Regions from separate parts of the Stenotrophomonas sp. a6 genome, predicted to be linked through region 2. Evidence: predicted binding sites of a transcription regulator. Region 2 holds the regulator's gene; the other holds the start of a gene.
What was found. Region 2 encodes FliA, which starts transcription of late flagellar genes. Its sites were predicted from a motif close to TAAAGTTTNNCNNNCNNNGGCCGATAA; they were not measured.
Positions count from the first base shown of each region.

Region 1 (4,410 bases), 1.8 Mb from region 2:
CGATGGCCAGTGGGTTCGGTTGGGCGATGGCGGTGGCGGGTGCGCTGGCCCTGCTTGCGGCGCTTGGGCTGCATCGGCAGCGTGCATCGGCTTGACGCGCAGCATTCAGCCCTGCTGGCGTTGCGGGTCCTCTGTCGTGCGTTCGATCGCCTGAGGCTGTTGTTGCTGCTGGCGCGCGTTGGCGTGGCGTGCGTGTCCACCTTCGCGTCCGATCGTGGCCATGTGCTGGCGGTCGCGGCTGATCGCTTCGCCGCCCTTGCGGCCTGCGACACGTGCTTCGGCCGGACTGAATTCGTGCGCATTGCCGGAGGCATGTGCCGCGCGCCCGCCCTTGGCGGCGATCGCGCGCTGTTTGTCCTGGTCCATCGAGGCGAAGCCCCGGTTGGAGCTGCGCGGGTTCTGCTCAGTCATGTGAAATCTCCTGCAGTGTGGACGCCGCCTTCGTGGACGACGGCGTCCATGCTTGGCCATCGCACGCTAAGTCCAGGTCGCCATCTTCGCCCCGGTTTTCACGCGCCCTGCGCACCGGGATGATCACGCAGCCGGCCCGGCGGCCGCATTCGTCGCGTATTCACTGCCGGCCCTCGGATGTGCGGCAACGCCGGCGGCCGCAGTGGCGGTGCCGCACATATGTTCGATGATCCTGTGCTGCTGCCCGATGGCTATCAGATAAACGTTCCGGACCGGCAACCGATCAAACTGCGCACCGGTGGCAACTGCTAACGGACCGGTGTCGCGCCCCACGCGGCAGGCGGCAACGATCCACTCTCCATCGCGCGTCAACTGCTGGCTCCGCCGAAGTCGTCAGGATGAACGCACAGTTGCGCGGTCGTCCTATCGCAGATGTTCCGTTGCATGCCTAGAATCGAAGCATCCCGGTAGTTCCCGGGCGCTTCGAGTGAATGGACTCAATGAAGATTTTGTTGACCGGCAGTTCCGGGCGGATCGGGCGCGCGATCTTCGGCGCGCTGGCGGCTGCCCATGAAGTGGTGGGTCTGGACCGCAGTCCGTTTGCCACCACGCGCATCATTGCCGATGTCACCGATCATCAAGCCGTCGTGCGCGCGGTGCAGGGCGTCGACGCGGTCATCCATACCGCGGCCCTGCATGCGCCACACGTCGGCCTGGTACCGGACGCGGTGTTCCAGCAGATCAACGTGGACGCGACTGCGCACCTGCTGCAGGCGGCGCGAGAGGCAGGCGCGCGGCGGTTCGTGTTGACCAGTACCACCGCGCTGTACGGCCACGCGGTGGTGGCAGGGGGATGCCGCTGGATCGATGAGGATACCGAGCCGCTGCCGCGAACGATCTACCACCGCAGCAAGCTGCAGGCCGAGGCCCTGGCTGAAGCTGCCGCCGCACCGGACTTCGGGGTGCGCGTGCTGCGGATGGGGCGCTGCTTCCCGGAACCGCCGGAACGGATGGCGATGTTCCGGTTGCATCGTGGGATCGACGCCCGTGACGTGGCCAGTGCCCATGCCGCGCTGCTGCTGGATGAGGGGCCGGCCTTCGCCCGCTACATCGCCTGCGCCGCGACCCCGTTCCGGCGCGAGGATTGCCTGGAACTGGCCTCCCAGCCGCGCAATGTACTGGCCCGGCGCGTACCGCAGCTGCTGGCCGAGTTCGAGCGCCGCGGCTGGCCATTGCCGCTGAGCGTCGACCGCGTCTACGACAGCGCCCGCATCCGCAGGGAGCTGGGGTGGCAGCCGCGTTTCGGGCCGGACGCCGTGCTGCAGCAGTACGCCGCAGGCAGCATCGAGGTGTTGCCACGCGCGGAGTGGATCAAGGATCGGGTGGCCGAATAGGGGAAGCGGGGACGGATCCCTGTCCCGTCCCTGAGTGGATTCAGGAATGTGTAGGCCGGTCGCCTCAACCTCGTTGGCAGGCGGCCGCTAACCCGGTGCGCTTCCTGCGCCGGGCGGGTCCCGGCGGCCGGTGGCCTGCGCGACGGATCGCGCGCCTGCGCGGTGCCCTCCCGGTGCCGGTCGTCCTGAACTGCCTTGCGGACCCCTCCATGCCTTCTTCCCGTTCCGCCGCTGCCCGCCGCCCGGGCAGCATCGCCCACAAGCTGATGCTGGGCACCGCCGTCATCGCGCTGCTGTGCTTCGGCCTGACGGCGTTCCTGATCTATCGCCAGGCCAGTGCCAGCCTGATCGATGCCTCGCGCCAGACCATGACCAGCGAGGCCAACGCTGAAGCGCGCCAGGTCGCCGCCGATCTGGGCACGGCGTTTGCCAGCAACGATGCCATGGTCGAAGCCGTGCTCGCCCAGCGTGCGCGGGGTGACGTGCCCGATCGCGCCAGCCTGGCTGCCGTGCTGGGCGAGCAGCTGCGCACCCACCCGGAGTGGCTGGGCAAGAGCACCATGTGGGAGGTCGATGCCTTCGATGGCAAGGATGCCGAGTTCGCCAATACCGCGATGCACGATGCCAGCGGCCGCTACATGAGCTACTGGGCCTGGCATGACGGCAAGCCGCAGCAGTCGACCATGACCGACTACACCGAAGCCGCCGACGGCTCGGCCGACTGGTATGTGGTACCCAGCCGCGACAAGCTGCCCAAGGTCAGCGAGCCCTATGCCTACGACATCGCCGGCCAGCAGGTGCTGATGAGCACGTTGAGCTCGCCGATCGTCGAAAACGGTACCTTCCTCGGCGTGTTCACCGTCGACTTCTCGCTGGCGGCGCTGCAGAAGCACCTGGCGACGCTGACGCCGATGGGCGCAGGCCGCGTCGAGCTGCTTTCGCCCAACGGCGTGGTGCTGGCCTCGGCGAATGCCGCCGAGATCGGCAAGCCGCGCACCGACGCATTGACCCGCAGCATGCTGGCCGACATCGCCGCCGACCGCCGGTTCGAAGCCTTCACGCCCGATGCAGCCGGCAACGTGCGCGTCTACGTGCCGCTACGCGTGGGCAATGCCCCGCAGCGCTTCGCGCTGGGCGTGGTGATGCCGCACGCGGTGATCGTGGCCGAGGCGCGCCAGCTGCTGTGGTTGACGCTGCTGGTGGGCGTGGTGGCCGCGCTGACGCTGAGTGCCGGCGTCTATGTGCTGCTGCGCCGCCTGGCGATCCGCCCGTTGGCCGAAGCGGTGCGGGTGGCGGGTGACGTCGCCGCCGGCAAGCTCGACAGCACCTTGCCTGCGCGCAGCAACGATGAAGTGGGCCGCCTGCTGGACGCGATGCAGGGCATGCGCGGGCAGCTGCAGGCGGTGATGGCGGCGCAGGCGGAAATGGCGCGCCGCCACGATGCTGGCGAGCTGAGCTACCGCATGGACGCCACTGCCTTCCCCGGCGAGTACGGCCGCATGGTGGCCGACAGCAACCAGCTGGTGGCTTCCAGCAATGCGGTCACCCAGCGCCTGGTCGAGGTGATGCAGCGTTACGCGGTGGGTGACCTCAGCGTGGACATGGAAGCGCTGCCGGGCGAGAAGGCGGTGTTCACCGCAGCGATGGCCACCACCAAGAGCAACCTGGCCGCGATCAACGAGCAGATCCAGCAGCTGGCCGCCGCCGCGGCGGCCGGCGACTTCGCTGTACGCGGTGATGCCCAGCGCTTCGACCACGATTTCCGCCGCATGGTGGAGACCCTCAACATCATGATGCAGGTCAGCGATCACAACCTGGCTGAGCTTTCGACGCTGCTTCGCGCGATTGCCGCCGGCGACCTCAGCGCACGCATGCGCGGTGATTTCCATGGCGTGTTCGCGGTGATGCGCGACGATGCCAACAGCACCGTGCAGCAGTTGACCCAGATCGTCGGCCAGATCCAGCAGTCGGCCGCCAGCATCCGCCTGGCGGCGGGTGAGATCGCTGCGGGCAACAGCGATCTCTCGCGTCGTACCGAGCAGCAGGCCGCCAACCTGGAAGAAACCGCCGCCTCGATGGAGGAGCTGACCTCCACCGTGCGCCAGAACGCCGACCACGCGCTGCAGGCCAATACCCTGGCAGGATCCGCCGCTGACGTTGCCAGCGAGGGCGGGGAAGTGGTCAACCAGGTGGTGCAGACCATGGAGCAGATCGAGGCCTCCTCGCAGCGCATCGCCGAGATCATTTCGGTGATCGACGGCATCGCCTTCCAGACCAACATCCTGGCGTTGAATGCGGCGGTGGAAGCGGCGCGGGCCGGTGAGCAGGGCCGCGGCTTCGCGGTGGTCGCCAGCGAAGTGCGGGCGCTGGCGCAACGCTCGGCGGGCGCAGCGAAGGAGATCAAGGAGCTGATCGACGCATCCGTGGCGCAGGTCGGTGCCGGTGCGCAGCTGGTGCACGGTGCGGGCCGTACCATGCAGGCCATCGTCGGCCAGGTGGGGCGCGTCAACGAGATCATGGCCGAGATCTCGGCTGCGTCGCGTGAACAGTCCGCCGGCATCGAGCAGGTCAACCAGACCGTGGTGCAGATGGATGAGACCACCCA
Region 1 covers NZ_CP133161.1:3,895,749-3,900,158, reverse strand. The annotation lists gene Q9Q79_RS17880 (MFS transporter) at 1-95, shown strand, start outside; gene Q9Q79_RS17875 (KGG domain-containing protein) at 106-411, opposite strand; partial or broken gene Q9Q79_RS17870 (peptidase S41) at 545-813, shown strand; gene Q9Q79_RS17865 (NAD(P)-dependent oxidoreductase) at 912-1,805, shown strand; gene Q9Q79_RS17860 (methyl-accepting chemotaxis protein) at 2,015-4,410, shown strand, end outside.
Region 1: a site for FliA is predicted at 1,870-1,896, ahead of Q9Q79_RS17860 (methyl-accepting chemotaxis protein). Genes of this name have one in related genera too.

Region 2 (4,410 bases):
GGCCTCGGCCATCGGCTTGGCCGCCGGCTTGGCGGCGGGCGCCGGTACGGGCGCCGGGCGCGGTGCAGCGGCAGGTGCCGCCACGACGGTGGCAGCAGGCTTCGCGCCTGGCGCAGCGCCACCGTGCAGCTGGTCCAGCAGCGCTTCGAACTCGTCTTCGCTGATCAGGCCGTCGTCGGCCTTCCGGGCCGGCGCGACCGCGGTCGGTGCGTTGCCGCCATGCAGCTGGTCGAGCAGGGCCTCGAATTCGTCGTCGGTGATCAGGTCGCTGCCAGCTGCCGCAGGGGCGGCCGCAGCGACCGGCGCGGCAGTGCCACCGTTCATGTCGAACTGCGCGATCAGGTCCGGCGGCGCATAGCCTGGCTCGGTGCCGGAGGACACGGCGTCCAGCATCGACTGCAGGTAGTCCAGCGATTGCTGGGCGGCGTCGAAGTGGTGGGCCTGCAGCACCGCCTGCCCGGCACGCGCGATGCCCAGGGCCTCTTCAGCGGCGTGGCACAGTTCGACCATCGCGGTGACGCCAAGGAAGCCGGCACCGCCCTTGAGCGTGTGGTATCCACGGAACACCGCGTTGAGCTGCTCGGTGTCCTGCGGTGCCTGCTCCAGCGACACCAGCTGTTCGCCCAGGCGATCCAGGATTTCCTGTGCCTCGATGATGAAGTCGGCAGTGATGTCGTCGGATACCGCGCTCATGCTTACAGCCCCAGATCCGACAACAGGTCGTCGGCGTCGTTCTGCGAGACCGCGTGGCGGTCCAGTCCCTTCAGTGCCGGCCCGGCCAGTTCCGGGTCGGTGCGATGCTGTTCCGGCGGCAGGCCGAGTGCGCCGAAGCCCTCGTGCACGCGGCGGACGATGCCGACCACGCGACGGATGATCTGCCCGGTCAGGTCCTGGTAGCTCTGGGTCAGGGCGATCTCGGTCAGGTTGTGGCGGATGCGCTCGAGCTGCGCGTCCTGGCCCGGCTGCAGGCCTTCAGCACGCAGCTGTTCGGTCAGGCTGCGGCATTCCTCGGCCAGGTCCAGGGTGCGGTGCGTGGCCTGTTCGGTCATTGCCACCACGTGGTCCAGGCGTGCGCAGGCGTCGTCCAGCTCACCGGCCTCGCTGGGCACGGTCGGCAGCTCACCCAGTGCCTGCCCCAGCTCGCGGGCCAGCCGCGAGAGGCCGCTCATCATCGGCTGCGTACGCAGCGCGACCAGTCCGTCGATGCGCTGCCGCCAGGCGGCCTCGTCACCGGACTCGAGTGCGTCCAGGGCTTCCTGCAGGCGCAGGGCGAGGGCGCTCTTGTCGACCGTGGTATCCATCAGGCGCTGGCCGCCAGGCGTTCGAAGATCTTGCCGAGCTTCTCTTCCAGCGTCTGCGCAGTGAACGGCTTGATGATGTAGCCGTTCACGCCGTTCTGGGCGGCTTCGATGATCTGTTCGCGCTTGGCTTCGGCGGTGACCATCAGCACTGGCAGGGTCTTCAGCTTGGCATCGGCACGGATCGCCTTCAGCAGCTCGATGCCGGTCATCACCGGCATGTTCCAGTCGGTGACCACGAAATCGAACGGCTGGCTCTGCAGCAGCGACAGCGCGGCATGCCCGTCCTCGGCTTCGGCGGTATTGGTGAAGCCCAGATCGCCCAGCAGGTTCTTGACGATCCGACGCATGGTCGAGAAGTCATCGACGATCAGGATGCGCATGTTCTTGTTCAAAGCAGAGTTCCTTTGTTGTTCATTCCGGGCGGCCGGGGGCAGCCGCCTCGGGCATGTTCATTCTTCCAGGCCGGCGTCCGCCGCCTCGAAAATCTTGAGCCGGCCACGCAGGCGCAGCACCGCCTGGCCGTGGATCTGGCAGACCCGCGACTCGCTCACGCCGAGCACCGCGCCGATCTCCTTCAGGTTCAGTTCCTGCTCGTAGTAGAGCGAGAGCACCAGCTGTTCGCGCTCGGGCAGGTGGCCGATGGCCTTGCCCAGCTCGCGGCCGAACTCACCACGCTCCAGTACCTGCTGCGGGGTCGGGCCGCCCTGGGCGACGGTGTCCAGCTCGCCCTGGTCCTCGATGCGCGACTCCAGGCTCAGCACCTGGCCACGGGCGGCGTCTTCCATCAACCGCAGGTATTCGGGCAGCGGCATCTCCATCGCTGCGGCCACTTCGGTGGCGCTGGCGGCGCGGCCGCTGCTCTGTTCCAGGCGGCGGATGGTGGCGGCGGCATCGCGTGCACGGCGGTGCACCGAGCGCGGCACCCAGTCGCCACGGCGGATCTCGTCGATCATCGAACCGCGGATGCGGATCGAGGCATAGGTCTCGAACGAGGCGCCCTGGTCGGCGTCGTAGCTGCGCGACGCTTCGATCAGGCCCATCATGCCGGCCTGGATCAGGTCGTCCACTTCAACGCTGGCCGGCAACCGCGCGGCCAGGTGGTGGGCGATGCGCCGCACCAGGTCCGAATGCTGGGCGATGACCTCGTTGGCCGCCGAGCGCTGGACTTCCCTGTACTGGGCTGCGCCTTTCATGCGGCCACCCCGCGCTGCTTGAGGATGCGCTCGAGGAAGAACTCGACGCCGCCACGCGGTTCGGTCGGCGCCTGCCAGCGTGCGGTGCGACGCGCGATCTCGGTGATCGCCAGCGCGGCCGGGCTGGACGGGTAGGCCTTCACCACCGGCTGCTGGCGCTGCACCGACAGGCGCAGCCAGTCGTCCTGCGGCACGCAGCCCAGGTAGTTCAGCGAAACATCGGCGAGGAACTTCTCGCACACGCGGGTCAGCTTTTCGTACAGCACGCGGCCCTCGTTGGGGTCGCGCACCATGTTGGCCACTACCTGGATGCGGTCCACGCCGCGTTCGCGCGACAGCACCTTGATCAGCGCGTAGGCGTCGGTGATCGAGGCCGGCTCGTCACAGACCACCACCACGGTGTCCTGCGCGGCCTGGCAGAAGGTCAGCACGCCGTCGGTGATGCCTGCGGCGGTGTCCACCACCATGATGTCCAGTTCGCGTTCCAGCTCGGAGAACACGTTGACCAGGCCGACGTGCTCGGCCGGGGCCAGCTCGGCCATGTGCCGGCGGCCGGACGCGGCCGGCACCACCAGCACGCCGTTCGGGCCTTCGACGATGACGTCGTCCAGCGAGCAGCGGCCGGCGACCAGGTCGGCCAGCGTGAAGGTCGGGTTCAGCCCCAGGATCACGTCGATGTTGGCCAGGCCCAGGTCGGCGTCCAGCAGCAGCGTGCGCTTGCCCATCCCGGCCAGTGCCACCGCCAGGTTGGCGGACACATTCGTCTTGCCCACGCCGCCCTTGCCGCCAGTTACGGCAATGGTGCGCACAGGGCCGAGCGGCTCGCTGCGGGTGGCCGACAGCGGGAAGGTCTTGGTCAGCTTGGCGTACTCACGCGACGGCATGGTTCAACTCCGGGTTGCAGGGCATATCGGCCGCGCGGCGCAAATCTTCAAGGCGAAGTACGAGATTGGCCGCACTGGCCCGGTGCAGGTCCTCCGGAACATCCTGGCCATCGGTCACCCAGGTGATCGGCAGGGCGTGGTCCACGGCCACTGACAGGGCGTTGCCGAAGCGGCCGGTCTCGTCCAGCTTGCTCAACACCAGGCCCTGCAGGTTGGCGGCGCCGAAGCGGCGGACCACCTCGTCCATGTCGCCGAAGCTGGTGTTGGCCGGCAGCACCAGCAGGGTGCGTACCTGGCGGGCGGCGCGCAGCCACTGCAGCTGCGCGGCCAGCGCGCGGTCGCGCGGGCCCAGCCCGGCGGTGTCGATCAGCACCAGCTTGTAGTCCTTCAGGCGTTCCAGCAGCTGGTCCAGGTCGGTGCCGCTGTTGGCTTCGTGCACCGCGATGCCGAGCTGGCGGCCGTAGCCGTACAGCTGCTCGCGGGCGCCGATGCGGGTGGTGTCGGTGGTCACCAGGGCGACGTCACGCGGCGCGTGTTTCTCGGCGAAGCGCGAGGCCAGCTTGGCGATGGTGGTGGTCTTGCCGGCGCCAGTCGGGCCGACCAGGGCGATCACGCCGCCTTCTTCCAGCGGGTCGACCGGGGCGATCGGCAGCTTGCGCGAGATCAGCCCCAGCATCAGGCCTCGGCCACGATGGGCTTCGGTCTCCAGCGGGATCTGCATGGCCACGTCGCGGGCCAGCCCGGCGTCGAAACCGTACTCGTCCATCAGGTCCAGCGCGGTGGCGCGCACCGGGCTGCCACGCAGGCGCTCGTCGGTGAAGCGGTTCATCTCGCGCTCGATCACCTGGCGCATGCCGGCCACTTCCTGGCGCAGCTGGCGGATTTCGGCGTCGTCCTGGGCAACCACGGTCAGCGTCGGTGCCGGGGCCAGCATGGGGGCCGGGCTGGCTTCGCCGGCGGCTTCGAGCGCTGCCGTTTCGCTGGCGGCGATGTCAGGCTGGACATCGGCCATGGCAGCGCCCGGCAGCGGCG
Region 2 covers NZ_CP133161.1:2,108,406-2,112,815, forward strand. The annotation lists gene Q9Q79_RS09770 (chemotaxis protein CheA) at 1-693, opposite strand, end outside; gene Q9Q79_RS09775 (protein phosphatase CheZ) at 696-1,301, opposite strand; gene cheY (chemotaxis response regulator CheY) at 1,301-1,693, opposite strand; gene Q9Q79_RS09785 (RNA polymerase sigma factor FliA) at 1,751-2,494, opposite strand; gene Q9Q79_RS09790 (P-loop NTPase) at 2,491-3,378, opposite strand; gene flhF (flagellar biosynthesis protein FlhF) at 3,365-4,410, opposite strand, start outside.